One region of the Kitasatospora sp. NPDC090091 genome, then DNA from elsewhere that is predicted to be linked to it. Evidence: riboswitches for the same ligand, from Rfam matches in the RefSeq annotation. Region 1 holds a riboswitch; each other region holds the start of a gene.
What was found. Region 1 has a riboswitch for cobalamin ahead of metE (5-methyltetrahydropteroyltriglutamate--homocysteine S-methyltransferase). Riboswitches for the same ligand answer to the same signal wherever they lie in the genome.
Positions count from the first base shown of each region.

Region 2: another riboswitch for cobalamin. It lies ahead of ACIPSC_RS10965 (ribonucleoside-diphosphate reductase subunit alpha); the one in region 1 lies ahead of metE (5-methyltetrahydropteroyltriglutamate--homocysteine S-methyltransferase).
Region 3: another riboswitch for cobalamin. It lies ahead of ACIPSC_RS01945 (HoxN/HupN/NixA family nickel/cobalt transporter); the one in region 1 lies ahead of metE (5-methyltetrahydropteroyltriglutamate--homocysteine S-methyltransferase).
Region 4: another riboswitch for cobalamin. It lies ahead of ACIPSC_RS19625 (cobalamin biosynthesis protein); the one in region 1 lies ahead of metE (5-methyltetrahydropteroyltriglutamate--homocysteine S-methyltransferase).

Region 1 covers NZ_JBIVDY010000003.1:348,490-351,811, forward strand. Annotated here, with positions in the region: gene metE (5-methyltetrahydropteroyltriglutamate--homocysteine S-methyltransferase) at 1-1,534, opposite strand, end outside; cobalamin riboswitch at 1,692-1,916, opposite strand; gene ACIPSC_RS07100 (ECF transporter S component) at 1,914-2,822, opposite strand; gene ACIPSC_RS07105 (ABC transporter ATP-binding protein) at 2,819-3,322, opposite strand, start outside.
Region 2 covers NZ_JBIVDY010000005.1:249,250-252,571, forward strand. Annotated here, with positions in the region: gene ACIPSC_RS10960 (glycosyltransferase family 39 protein) at 1-1,123, shown strand, start outside; cobalamin riboswitch at 1,187-1,327, shown strand; gene ACIPSC_RS10965 (ribonucleoside-diphosphate reductase subunit alpha) at 1,528-3,322, shown strand, end outside.
Region 3 covers NZ_JBIVDY010000001.1:435,087-438,408, forward strand. Annotated here, with positions in the region: gene rpmG (50S ribosomal protein L33) at 35-199, shown strand; gene ACIPSC_RS01945 (HoxN/HupN/NixA family nickel/cobalt transporter) at 306-1,475, opposite strand; cobalamin riboswitch at 1,508-1,701, opposite strand; gene ACIPSC_RS01950 (ArsR/SmtB family transcription factor) at 1,784-2,167, shown strand; gene ACIPSC_RS01955 (hypothetical protein) at 2,219-3,322, shown strand, end outside.
Region 4 covers NZ_JBIVDY010000010.1:240,228-243,549, reverse strand. Annotated here, with positions in the region: gene ACIPSC_RS19630 (XRE family transcriptional regulator) at 131-844, opposite strand; cobalamin riboswitch at 1,105-1,267, shown strand; gene ACIPSC_RS19625 (cobalamin biosynthesis protein) at 1,363-2,328, shown strand; gene ACIPSC_RS19620 (cobyric acid synthase) at 2,325-3,322, shown strand, end outside.

The sequences.
Region 1 (3,322 bases):
GCTCGGCGAAGTACTGGACCATGTCGTTGCGCTCGGGCTCGCCGTGCACGAGGACGTCCAGGCCGGCCTTCTCCTGGTAGGCGATGACCTCGCGGACCTCGGCCTCCATCCGCTCCCGGTACGCCCCCGCGTCGATCCGGCCCGCCGTCAGGTCGGCCCGTGCGAGCCGCAGTTCGGCGGTCTGCGGGAACGAGCCGATGGTGGTGGTGGGAAGGAGCGGCAGGCCCAGCCGGGCGCGCTGGGCCTCGGCCCGCTGCGGGTAGGCCTGGGCGCGGCGGGTGTCGTCGGCGCCCACGGCGGCCGCACGGGCCCGTACGGCCGGGTCACGGGTGATGGGGGAGGTGGCGCGGGAGGCCAGGTCGGCGCGGTTGGCGGCGAGTTCGGCGGTGATCGCGCCAGTACCCTCCCGCAGCCCGCGGGCCAGCAGGGCGACCTCGGCGGCCTTCTGCTTGGCGAAGGCGAGCCAGCGGGCGATCTGCGGGTCGACGTCGCGCTCGGCCGCGGCGTCGATCGGCACGTGCAGGAGGGAGCAGGACGGCGCGACGTCGACCCGGTCGGCGAGACCGAGCAGCGTCGCGAGGGTGGCCAGCGACTTCCCGAGGTCGTTGATCCAGATGTTCCGGCCGTCGACGACCCCGGCGACCAGGCGCTTGCCCGGCAGGCCCCCGACTGCGGCGAGATCGTCCAGGTTGGCGGCGGCCGGGCCGGTGAAGTCCAGCGCCAGGCCCTCGACCGGGGCCTTGGCGAGCACCGGCAGGGCTTCGCCGAGGCGGTCGAAGTAGCTCGCCACCAGCAGCTTCGGCCGGGCGGTGAGGCCGCCCAGCTCGCGGTAGGCGCGGGCGGCGGCGTTCAGTTCGGCCGGGGTGCGGTCCTGGACGAGCGCGGGCTCGTCCAGCTGGACCCATGCGGCGCCCGCCGCCCGCAGGTGGGCGAGCAACTCGGCGTAGACGGGCAGCAGCCGGTCCAGCAGGGTGATCGGCTGGAAGTCGGCCGCGACGCCGGGCGCCGGCTTGGCGAGCAGCAGGTAGGTGATCGGGCCGACCAGCACCGGGCGGGCGGCGTGGCCGAGAACCAGGGCCTCGCGCAGCTCGGCGGCCGCCTTGGCCGGGTTCGCGGCGAACACCGTGTCGGGGCCCAACTCGGGCACCAGGTAGTGGTAGTTGGTGTCGAACCACTTGGTCATCTCCAGTGGCGCGACGTCCTGGGTGCCGCGCGCCATGGCGAAGTAGCCGTCCAGAGGGTCGGCCTCGACGGCCTCCCGGTGGCGGGCCGGGATCGCGCCGACGGCCACGGTGGTGTCCAGCACGTGGTCGTAGAGCGAGAAGTCACCGGTCGGGACCTCCTGGACCCCGGACTCGGCAAGCTGGGCCCAGTTCTCCCGGCGCAGGCCGGCAGCGGCGGTCAGCAGCGCCTCCGAGGTGACTGTGCCCTTCCAGTACCCCTCGATCGCCTTCTTCAGTTCCCGGTTACGGCCCTGCCGGGGGTAGCCGTACACGGTGGCCACGGTCGCCGCGGCTGCGGACTGCGCTGTCAAGGGACTCTCCTTCGCGAGCCTGATTCCTCTTGGTGCCCGGTGACGGCACGAAGGCGCGAAGGGGTGACGAACCGGACGGACGCCCGCACGTGGACGCAGCTCCGCCTGGTATGAACGCCGACCCGCCCACGAGGTCACCGGATTGCCGCGCGCGAAACGGTCGCGCACGGGCAGTGGCAGGTCTTCGGACTCGCGGGCACGGCCGCCCTGGTCCCAGGGCGGACACCTACTGGCCGTCGCTTCCCAGACCCTCCCGGGCCCAGTGCGTATGACGGCGGTCGTTCCCACTCACCGCTGCGGGGCAGTCCCGGATTCCCACCGGGTTCCCTCTTGCGACGCGCCTGCCTGGCGGACAGGGCGAACCAGCTGCACCGCCAGCTTAGGGGCAGGACGGCGGAAGCTGAACAGCGAATCGCTCAAATCGTCCGGATGCTGAGACCGGGTCGGCGTCAGGACCGGACGGCCGCGCGGCGTTCCCCGGAGCGGGAGGGACGTCGGAGCCGTCCGCGGCCTCGAAGCGCACCGTGGGTTCGAAGTTGGCGCGCCGGGCGGCCCGGCGGAAGACCGTCAGGACGGCCGGCCCGACGACCAGTACGGCCGTGAAGGTGGTGACGGCCCGGCCGGTGTCCCAGCCGAGCGAGGTGGCCAGGTCGAACAACAGGTAGCGGTGCCACTGTTCGGTGAAGGGCAGGCCCGGCAGGTAGGCGATGGAGCTGTTCGGGTCGGTCGAGAACGGCCAGAAGGACAGGTTGAGCAGGAAGCCGAACAGGTAACCGGAGAACGCCCCGTACACGGCCAGCATCGGCACCTCCCAGCGCCGGCGGGCCGGTGGGAGCAGTCCGGCTAGCATGCCCACGAAGGCGCAGCCGAACATCTGGTACGGCATCCAGGGGCCGACGCCGCCGGTCAGCAGGGCCGAGGCGAACAGCGAGGTGCAGCCGAGGGTGAAGCCGAAGCCGAGGCCGAAGACCCGGCCGGCCAGGACGAGGACGAAGAAGACCGTCTCCACTCCGGCCGTCCCGGCGCCGAGCGGGCGGAGTCCGGCGTTGACGGCGGACAGGACGCCGAGCATGGCGAGAGCCTTGGCGTCGATGCCGCCGGCCGCGATCTCCGCGATGACGACGGCGAGGACCAGGACCAGCAGGGCGCCGAAGATCAGCGGCGGTGCGTAGTTCGAGCCGAACTTCCCGGGGGCCACGACGAACGGCCAGGTGAAGGCGACGACGCCGATGAAGGCGGCCAGCGCGATGACGATGCGGGCCCGGCCGGGGATGCGCAGGGCGGTCATCGGGCGGCCTCCGCCGGTTCGAGGGCCCCGGCGACCTGCCTGGTGGTCAGGTACGGCAGGGGAGCGAGGATCTTGGCGGTCTGCGGGGCGAAGGTCGGTGAGGCCACGATGACCTCGGAGGTCGGGCCGTCGGCGACGATCTCGCCCTCGGCCATGACGACGACCCGGTCGGCGGCGGAGGCGACGAACTCGACGTCGTGGGTGGAGACCACGACGGTCCGGCCCTCGGCGGCGAGGGCGTCGACGATGCCGGTGAGCGCTTCCTTGGCCTGGTAGTCCAGCCCGCGGGTGGGTTCGTCCAGCAGCACCACCCTGGGTGCGGCTGCCAGTTGGATCGCCAGGACGAGGGCCAGCTGCTGGCCCTCGGAGAGGTCGCGGGGGTGGATGTCGTCCGGGATGCCGGGGGCCAGCCGGTCGAGGATCTGCCGGGCGGTCGGCCCTGCGGCGTGATCGGCCTCCAGGTCGCTCTGGGCCAGCTCCTGGGCGACCGTCTCCAGGTA
Region 2 (3,322 bases), on a different contig from region 1:
GTACGCCGTCGTGCAGTCCACCGTGGTGGTCGGCTTCTACGCGGCCCCGGACGCCCTCGCGATCGCCCTGGTCGCGGTCACCGCCTGGATCGTCGTCCGGACCGCCCGCGCCCCGGTGGCCCTGGTGCTGCTGGCCGCGCCGGTGGCGGCCCTGGCGGTCGCCGCGGAGTACGCCGCCGTGGTCGCCCTGCCCACCCTGCTCGCCCTCACCGTGATCTCCGCCTCGGCCCGGAAGGGCCGCGGCCCGGCCGCCCTGCGGGCGCTGCTCCTGGCCGTCGGCACCGTCGGGCTGCTGCTGCCCTTCGGCCTGCTGGACGACATTGCGGCCTGGTCGCCCACGCAGGGCCACGAGGCCCGGTCGGCCGGCTCGGTCCTGCTCTCCGCGGCCCAGTGGAGCGGCCTGTTCACGCTGCTGGCCTGCGCCGGGGCGGCCGCCTACGTGCGGCGCGAGCGGATGTACGAGTCGCCCGAGGACGACGAGATCACGGCCACCCGGCTGCGCCGCGCGGCGCTGAGCACCACCCTGTGCGGAACGGCGCTGCTGATCCCGGTCCTGTACGCCTGTCTGGGCACCCCGGGCGTGATGTTCCGGCACCTCGGGTTCGGCATGCTCTTCGCCGCACCGCTGGCCGGCGTGGGCATCACCCGGCTGGTCGGCGCGCACTTCCGCAACCCCCAGCTGGGCATCCTGGTGTGGGTGGTGCTGCTCGCCCTCGGGCTGGAGCAGGCGTCCCTGCGCTACCAGGACGGTCCCGACTCCGGCCGGCTGCTCAGCGTGCTGCGCCTGCACGCCCAGCCGCACGGCGGCCGCTACCTCACCGAGGTCGAGGGACTGCCCGAGTACTACCTGGGCAGCGTCAGCAAGCCGGACCAGTGGTTCTCGGCCCGCCGGGGCACCGAGTACCAGGACCGGGCCGGCGTGGTGCACCGCGGCGACGACGGCACGGTCACCGCCGTCCGGGACGGCTGGTTCAACCTCGTCGTCCTCGACAGCACCGCGCCGAGCGCCATCAACCGGGCCGTCGCGGACGCTGTCGGGGCCGGCGGGCACTACCGCCTGATCGCTCAGTTCAGCTCCCCGACCGGCGATTCCGGCACGTACAAAGTGTTCCTCCGGTACTGAGAGCCCGGGCGCGCGGCCCGGGCTCGGCGACACGCCCGCCACTACATATGGGGCCGTCATACTCAGCCGCCACTAGATGTATGCTCGTCCCTGCTGTCGACGCAGGGGAACCCGGTGGGAATCCGGGACTGCCCCGCAGCGGTGTGCGGGCGGCTCAAGCCGAGCCCGCGAGTCCGAGTACCTGCCGACGGTGTGCCGGTCGCCCTCCCCGCAGAGGCCTTCAGCACCAGTAGTACTTCCGGGCCTCGCGGGCGGGCCGGGGATGACACCGTCGCGCGACGCCGTTCGGCTGCCGCGCCGTGCTCCCCTGCCCCGAACGGCCCGGTGATTCGATCCACCGCCGCCGATCGCCGCCAGGAGAGAGCGCCTTGACCACCGCTGCCTCAGCCACCCTGCCCGCCCAGGTGTCCAGCTCCGCCACCGCCGACCCGACGGTCTCCGACCCGGGCGGCGCTCTGCTCCGGGTGCTGACCGACCGCAGCGTCGACCTTCCGCAGGTGGACCCCGGCCATGTCGCCGCCGCCGCGCTGCGCGGCCGCCACGCCGGCTCGGACTTCGCCGAGCTGCGCGGGCTGGCCGTGGACGCCGCAGCGTCGATGATCGCCGAGGACCCGCAGTACTCGAAGCTCGCCGCCCGGCTGCTCGCGCTGGAGATCGTCGACGAGGCCGCGACCCAGGGCGTGGTCTCCTTCTCCACCTCGATCGCGGTCGGCCACGCCGAGGGCCTGATCGGCGACACCACCGCCGCCCTCGTCGCCAAGCACGCCGACGTCCTCGACGCGATGATCGACCCGCAGGGTGACGACCGCTTCGAGTACTTCGGCCTGCGCACCGTGCAGTCCCGCTACCTGCTGCGCCACCCGATCACCCGCAAGGTCGTCGAGACCCCGCAGCACTTCCTGCTCCGCGTCGCCTGTGGCCTGGCGGTCGGCGACAACGAGCAGTCGGTGCGCGAGGTGGCCGAGCTGTACCGCCTGATGAGCCGGCTGGAGTACCTGACCTCCTCGCCGACCCTCTTCAACTCGGGCACCCGGCACCCGCAGATGTCGAGCTGCTACCTGCTGGACTCGCCGCTCGACAACCTGGACTCGATCTACTCCCGGTACGCCCAGATCGCCCGTCTCTCCAAGCACGCCGGCGGCATCGGCCTCTCCTACTCGCGGATCCGCTCGCGCGGCAGCCTGATCCGGGGCACCAACGGCAAGTCCAACGGCATCGTCCCGTTCCTGCGCACCCTCGACTCCTCGGTCGCCGCCGTCAACCAGGGCGGCCGCCGCAAGGGCGCGGCCTGCGTCTACCTGGAGACCTGGCACGCGGACATCGAGGAGTTCCTGGAGCTGCGCGACAACACCGGTGAGGAGGCGCGCCGCACCCACAACCTCAACCTGGCGCACTGGATCCCGGACGAGTTCATGCGCCGGGTCAACGCGAACGAGGACTGGTCGCTGTTCTCCCCGGCCGACGTGCCGGAGCTGGTCGACCTCTGGGGCGAGGACTTCGACGAGGCCTACCGCAAGGCCGAGCTGGCCGGCAAGGCCGTCCGCACCATCCCCGCGCAGACCCTCTACGCCCGGATGATGCGCACCCTGGCGCAGACCGGCAACGGCTGGATGACCTTCAAGGACGCCTCCAACCGCGCCGCCAACCAGACCGCGCTGCCCGGCCGCACCGTGCACTCCTCCAACCTCTGCACGGAGATCCTGGAGGTCACGGACGACTCCGAGACCGCCGTCTGCAACCTCGGCTCGGTCAACCTCGGCGCCCACGTGGCCGACGGCGCCACCGCCGCCGACCTGATCGGCGCGATGGACTGGGAGCGGCTGGACGCCACCGTGCGCACCGCCGTGACCTTCCTCGACCGCGTGGTGGACATCAACTTCTACCCGACCGTCGAGGCCGGGACGTCGAACTCCCGCTGGCGGCCGGTCGGCCTGGGCGTGATGGGCCTTCAGGACGTCTTCTTCAAGCTGCGGATCGACTTCGACTCCGCCGAGGCGAAGACCCTCTCCACCCTGATCGCCGAGCGGATCATGCTCACCGCGTACGAGCGCTCCGCCGACCTGGCCGAGCAGCTGGGCCGCCACGAGGCGTACGGCGAGACCCGCGCCGCCCGCGGCGAGCTGCACATCGACCACTTCCCGTCGGCCGCCCCGCAGTGGGCCGACCGCTGGGCCGCGCTGCGCACCCGGATCGCCGGGA
Region 3 (3,322 bases), on a different contig from region 1:
CCCGCCGAGCCGGCCGACCCCAGGAGGACCACCCATGGCCCGCAGCGAACTGCGCCCGATCATCAAGCTCAGGTCCACGGCCGGGACCGGCTACACCTACGTGGCCCGCAAGAGCCGCCGCAACGACCCGGACCGGCTGGTGCTGCGCAAGTACGACCCGGTCGTGCGGCAGCACGTCGACTTCCGCGAGGAGCGCTGACCCCTGAACGCGACGGAGCCACCCCGGCCCCCGGGATGGCTCCGTCGTGGTGTTCGGCTCGTCCGGCTCGTTCGGCTCGTTCAGCGGCTTGATCGGCGCCCGCCGCCTACCGCGCCGCCTCCGGCGCGGTGGGCGCGTCCTCACCCTCGGCCGGCCCGGCGCCCGGCCTCACCGGCTGCGGGCTCCACTTCTGCTCGACCCCGGCGATCCGCCAGTACCCGATCGCCGCCGCCCAGACCACCACGAACAGCCCGACGATCGCGTAGCCGACGTTGTCCAGCGAGATGTCCGCGATCCAGCCGCTCACCGGGTCGGTCAGGTCCAGCTTCTCGTGCAGCACCCCGACCAGCTCGATGGTGCCGATGATGAAGGCGACCGCGATCGACAGGCCCGTGATGGTCAGGTTGTAGTACACCTTGCGCACCGGGTTGGAGAACGCCCACTGGTACGCGAAGTTCATGAACGTCCCGTCCAGGGTGTCGAACAGGCTCATCCCCGCCGCGAAGAGCAGCGGCAGGCAGACGATCGCGTACCAGGGCAGCCCGGAGGCCGCACCCGAGCCGGCCATCACCATCAGGGTCACCTCGGTCGCGGTGTCGAAGCCGAGCCCGAGCACCATGCCGACCGGGAACATCTGGCCCGGCCGGGTGATCGAGCGGGTCGCCCGGTTCAGGATGCGGGCCAGGAAGCCGCGCGAGTTGAGGTGCTCCTCCAGCTCCGCCTCGTCGAACCGCCCGGCCCGCATCGAGCGGAACACCTTGAGGATGCCGAACAGCGCCGCCAGGTTGAGCGCGCCGATGAGGTAGAGGAAGACGCCGGAGGCGGAGGTGCCGACCATCCCCAGCCACTGGTGGGTGGTGGACTCGTCGTCCATCAGCGTGTCGGCCAGCTGCGCGCCGCCCGCCACCATGGCGGCCATCAGGACCACCATCGAGGAGTGGCCGAGGGCGAACCAGAAGCCGACCGAGACCGGCCGCTTGCCGTCCGCCATCAGCTTGCGGGTGGTGTTGTCGATGACCGCGATGTGGTCGGCGTCGAAGGCGTGCCGCATGCCGAGGGTGTAGGCGGTGATGCCGAGGCCCACCCCGAAGACCTGGGTGCCGACCTCGTACTTCTCGGGGGCGACCAGGAAGATGAGCGTTCCGAACGCCACCACGTGCATGGCCAGGATCACCCCCATCAGCCCGGCCGTACGGACGGTGTCCTCGCGGCGCCACCGGAAGGTCGGCAGGGCGGACGGTGCCGCCGGGGCAGCGGCGGTTTCGGGCAGGGTCATCCTGGGATCACGCTCCAGCACCTCGTGGAATGACGTTCGTGAGATGCCGTGGCCGGTCTCCTGGCTGACGGGGCTTCCGTACCCGCCTTCCCAGGCGCGCGAGGCGCCCAGTGGCGTCATGGGTACGGACGATTCCCCCCGATCACAGTGGCGAGGGCCGCTCCGGACTCCGGACCCTGAGGGTCCGTCACCGGTCTTCCCGAACACCACGGCGGGCAACACCGTAGGCGGCCCGTGCACACCCTTGCAAGGCTGCGCACCTGCGCAGGTGTCAAGGATCACAGGGCCCGGGCTGCAAGAATGTCCGAATGCATCTCGTACCGGCCGACCGCGCGGGCCACCGCACCATCGACGGACACCGGGTCTGCGAGGCGATCGCCGCGATCGGCGACACCGGGCACGTCCGGTCCTTGGCCGAGCGGTTCTCGCTGCTCGCCGACCCCGGACGGCTCGCCCTGCTGCTCGCCCTCCACCGCGCCGGCCCGCTCGCCGTCACCGACCTCGCGGTTGCCACCGGCATGCGCGACCCCGCCGTCTCCCAGGCGCTGCGGCTCCTGAGGACGGCCGGCGTCGTCACCGGCGACAAGGACGGACGTGTCGTGCGCTACCGGCTCGTGGACGACGCCCTGCGCCCCCTCCTCAACACCTGCGCCGCCGCCCACCCATCCCCCACCGCCACCGCAGCGGGCTGAGAGTTCCTCGAACACCCTGCCGACCCGGGCCCGGATGCGTACGATCTTCGCGTGCTGATCCGCGCCGGGCGCCGTCCCCGTCCGTGGCCCGCCGACGACCGCTGGGACACCTGGCCGGTCAGGGCACGCGTCCTGGCGGTCTCCCGCACCCTCACCTCCGCCACCCGGGTCCTGGAAGTACTGAGCCTGCTGCGCGGTCGGCACGGCATCAGGTTCTACCTCACCGTCAACCCCGGCTCGGCCTTCGCCGCCGGTCTCGACGACCACCTCCGCGGTCTCCCCGGCTTCACCATCCTGACCTGGCAGGAAGCCACCCGGTACCGGTTCGACCTGGCGGTCGCCTGCGCCGTCCACTCCTCCATGCACCGACTGCACGCCCCGCTCGTCGTCCTGCCGCACGGCGCCGGGTACAACCGGCTGGTCCCGGAGTCCACCGGGGACACCATCAGCGCCGCGGGCCTGTCCCGCAACGAACTCACGCACCGGGGGCGGGTGTTCCCCGCCGTGGTCGGGCTCTCCCACCGGGAGCAGTTCCACCGTCTGGAGCGCTCCTGCCCCGAGGCGCTGCCGCGCGCCCGCGAGGTCGGCGACCTCTCCTACGACCGGATGCTGGTGAGCGCCGGTTCCCGGGACGCCTACCGCGCCGCCCTCGGCGCGGTCGACGGCCGACGCCTCGTCGTCGTCAGCTCCACCTGGAGCGCACACTCCCTGGCCGGCCGGGACCTCGATCTCCCGCTGCGGCTCGTGGGCCGGCTCCCCGCGGACGAGTACACCGTGGCCGCGGTCCTGCACCCCAACATCTGGGCCCGGCACGACCCTCAGAACCTGTTCGACGCCGCCGCCCGGTCCGGCCTGCGGCTGCTACCGCCCCACCAGGGCTGGCAGGCCGCGCTGGTCGCCGCGGACTGCCTGATCGGCGACCACGGCTCGGTCTCCTTCTACGGCGCCGCCCTGGAGCGCCCCACCCTGCTGGCCGCCACCGGAGCCGCCGAACTCGACCCGCACTCCCCCACCCACGCCTTCGGCCGGGCGGCGCCCGCGCTCGACCCGGCCGGCGACCTGCTCGCCCAGATCGAAGCCGCGATCGCCGACCACGACCCGGCCGCGCTGCGCGCCGTCACCGACCTTTCGCTGGGCCGGCGCGGCCGGTCCGCG
Region 4 (3,322 bases), on a different contig from region 1:
TCCACTCGCGGGGGAGGCGGCCGGCCACCGGACGCGGCCGTCCGGGTCACGCCGGGGCGGCCGGCGGGCCCGGGGCGGGCGGCCGGGCCCCCGGGCGGGCGGCCGGGCGCCGGGGGGCAGGGCCCGGCCGTCACACCGGGATGTCGGGCTGCCGCCGCGCGAGCAGCTCCCAGAACCGCTCGCCGGCCGGCCGGTCCCGGGTGACGGCGGGCCCGGCCGCCGGGGCCGGCGAGCCCCAGCTGCCGGCGCCCCAGTGCGAGGAGACCTGGTACTCGCTCTGCAGCGCCGTCAGCACGGCGGCGAGGTCCTCCTCGTGCACCGGCACGATCCGGCCGATCGCACGGACGTGCGCCTGCCAGCGCCCGTCCACGCACTGCTTCAGCCGCTGGTCCAGCTCCTCCCGACGGCCCGTCACCGCGACCAGCTCGCGCAGCCGCAGCCCGAGCACCTGGGCGAGCGCGTGGGTCTGCGCCTCGTCGCCGTCCCAGCGGTCGGCCGCCTCGGCCTGCTGGTAGTGCCGCAGCGGGACGCCGATCCGGCGGGCCGCGGCCTCCTGGTTGAGCTCCCGGGCCACCCGGAAGTCCCGCAGCCGGGCCGGGTGGGCGCCCATCAGCTGGGCGGGCGGGCACCAGAGCGCCCGGGCGAGGGCGATGAACTCCTCCTCGGTCGGGCGCAGCCCGCCGCTCTCCCAGCCGAGCACATGGGCGGGCAGCAGCCGGATCCCGTGCGCGGCCATTCCCTCGGCGACCTGCTCGGGGGTCAGGCCGAGGCCGGCGCGGTGCGCACGGGCGGCCGCCGGGGAGAAGGGCACCGGCGGCAGGGCGGGTGGCTGTCTGCGTCGCATGCGCCGACCGTAGGGGTTTGGTCCATCGGCGCCCCAGCCGCCGAACGCACGAAGCGGGCCTGGAGGTACCTCCAGGCGGATGGACGATCCCACAGCCTGTCATGCCCCTGCGGCAGTCATGATCGGAGATAGCGACGTGGTCGGGAACGGTGAAAACGGGGGTGCGGCGGCGTGAGGCCGTGTGACCAACCCCTCCGCGACCTTGGTTGACTCGCGGTTCGGCCGCGTGATGGGATCCTTCAGCCAATACGGAGGCATGCAGAGGAAGCCGGTGCGAGTCCGGCGCGGTCCCGCCACTGTCACCGGGGAGCACGTCCGACAAAGCCCTCCTTGCCCGCCGACGGGCAGGAGCGGCCCACCGGCAGGCCGTCAGAAGCCGCTGGAAGGCGCGGCCGTGCGTTCGACCCGGAAGCCAGGAGACTCTCGCCCCCGGTACGTCGATCCAGGGCGCGGACCCTGAGTGAGGACACGCACGCGATGCAGGCTGCCCAGCCCCACCGAGACCTCCGCTGCCTGCCGTGCGCCCGCTGACCCGCGCCGCCGCCTTCGCCCTGGGCGCCGTCGCCGGCAGCCTCGCCGACGCCCGGTTCGCCGACCCGCGCCGCGGCCACCCGGTGGCGCTCTTCGGCAGCGCGGCCGGCCGCCTGGAACGCCGGATCTGGCGCGACGACCGCGCCGTCGGCGCCGCCTACACCGCACTCTGCGTGGGCACCGTCACGGCCGGCGCGCTGGCCGCCGAGCGCCTGCTGGGCCGGCGCCTGCCCGGGCGGGCCGCGCTGGCCGCCGCCGCCACCTGGACGGTGCTCGGCGGCACCTCGCTCACCCGGGAGGCCCGGACCATCGGCCGCTCGCTCGCCGCGGGCGACCTGACGGCGGCCCGGGCCCGGCTGCCGCACCTGTGCGGGCGCGACCCGAGCGCGCTGGACGAGCAGCAGGTGGCCCGCGCCGTGGTCGAGTCGGTCGCCGAGAACACCGCCGACGCCGTGGTGAACGCGCTGGTCTGGGGCGCCGTCGCGGGCACGCCCGGGCTGCTCGCCTTCCGCGCCGTCAACACCCTGGACGCGATGGTCGGCCACCGCTCGCCGCGGCACACCCGCTTCGGCTGGGCCTCGGCCCGGCTGGACGACGTGGCGGGCTGGCCGGGCGCCCGGCTGACCGCGCTGCTCACGGTGGCCGCCGCGCCCGAACCCCGGACCGCCTGGCGGGTCTGGCGCCGGGACGGCTCCGCGCACCCCAGCCCCAACGCGGGCCAGGCCGAGGCGGCCTTCGCCGGCGCCATCGGCGTCCGCCTGGGAGGCACGCTCCATTACGGCGACCGGGTCGAGCACCGGCCGGTCCTCGGTGCGGAGCTGCGGCCGGTCGGGGTGGACGACATCGAACGGGCCTGTCAGCTCTCCCGGCGGGTGGGCGCGCTGGCCCTGGGTACGACGGTCGCGGGGCACCTGCTGCTCCGGGCGGTCCTGGGCAGGAGGGGAAGGGCATGAGCAACGCGCTGCTGGTCGCCGGGACGACCTCGGACGCGGGCAAGAGCGTGGTCACCGCGGGCATCTGCCGCTGGCTGGCCCGGCAGGGCGTCAGTGTCGCGCCGTTCAAGGCGCAGAACATGTCGCTGAACTCGTTCGTCACCGCCGACGGCGCCGAGATCGGCCGGGCCCAGGCGATGCAGGCGCAGGCGGCCCGGGTCGAGCCCGAGGCGGCGATGAACCCGGTGCTGCTCAAGCCCGGCGCGGACGGCCGCAGCCAGGTGGTGCTGCTGGGCCGGCCGGTCGCCGAGGTCGGCGCGCTGGACTACCGCGAGCGCAAGCCCGTCCTGCTGGAGCGGGCCCTGGAGTGCCTGGCCGACCTGCGCCGCCGCTACGACGTGGTGGTCTGCGAGGGCGCCGGCTCGCCGGCCGAGATCAACCTGCGGGACCGGGACATCGCCAACATGGGCCTGGCCACCGCCGCCGGGCTGCCGGTCGTCGTGGTCGGGGACATCGACCGCGGCGGCGTGTTCGCGGCGATGTACGGGACGCTGGCGCTGCTCTCCGCGGAGGACCAGCGCCACGTGGCCGGCTGGTTCGTCAACAAGTTCCGCGGCGACGCACGGCTGCTCGCCCCCGGGCTGGAGATGCTGCGCGAGCTGACCGGCCGTCCGGTGCTGGGCACCCTGCCGATGCTGTCCGGGCTCTGGCTGGACGCCGAGGACTCGCTCGACCTCACCACCGTGGTGGACCGCACCGAGGGCCGCGGGCCGGTGGGCCGGGACGTGCTCCGGGTGGCCGTGGTGCGCTTCCCCCGGCTCTCCAACTTCACCGACGTGGACGCGCTGGCCCAGGAGCCGGGCGTGCTGGTCCGCTGGGCCACCCGCCCGGAGGAGCTGGCCGACGCCGACCTGGTGGTGCTGCCCGGCACCCGGGCCACCGTCGCCGACCTGGCCTGGCTGCGCGAGCGCGGGCTGGAATCGGCCCTCCGGGCGCGGGCCGCGGCCGGACAGCC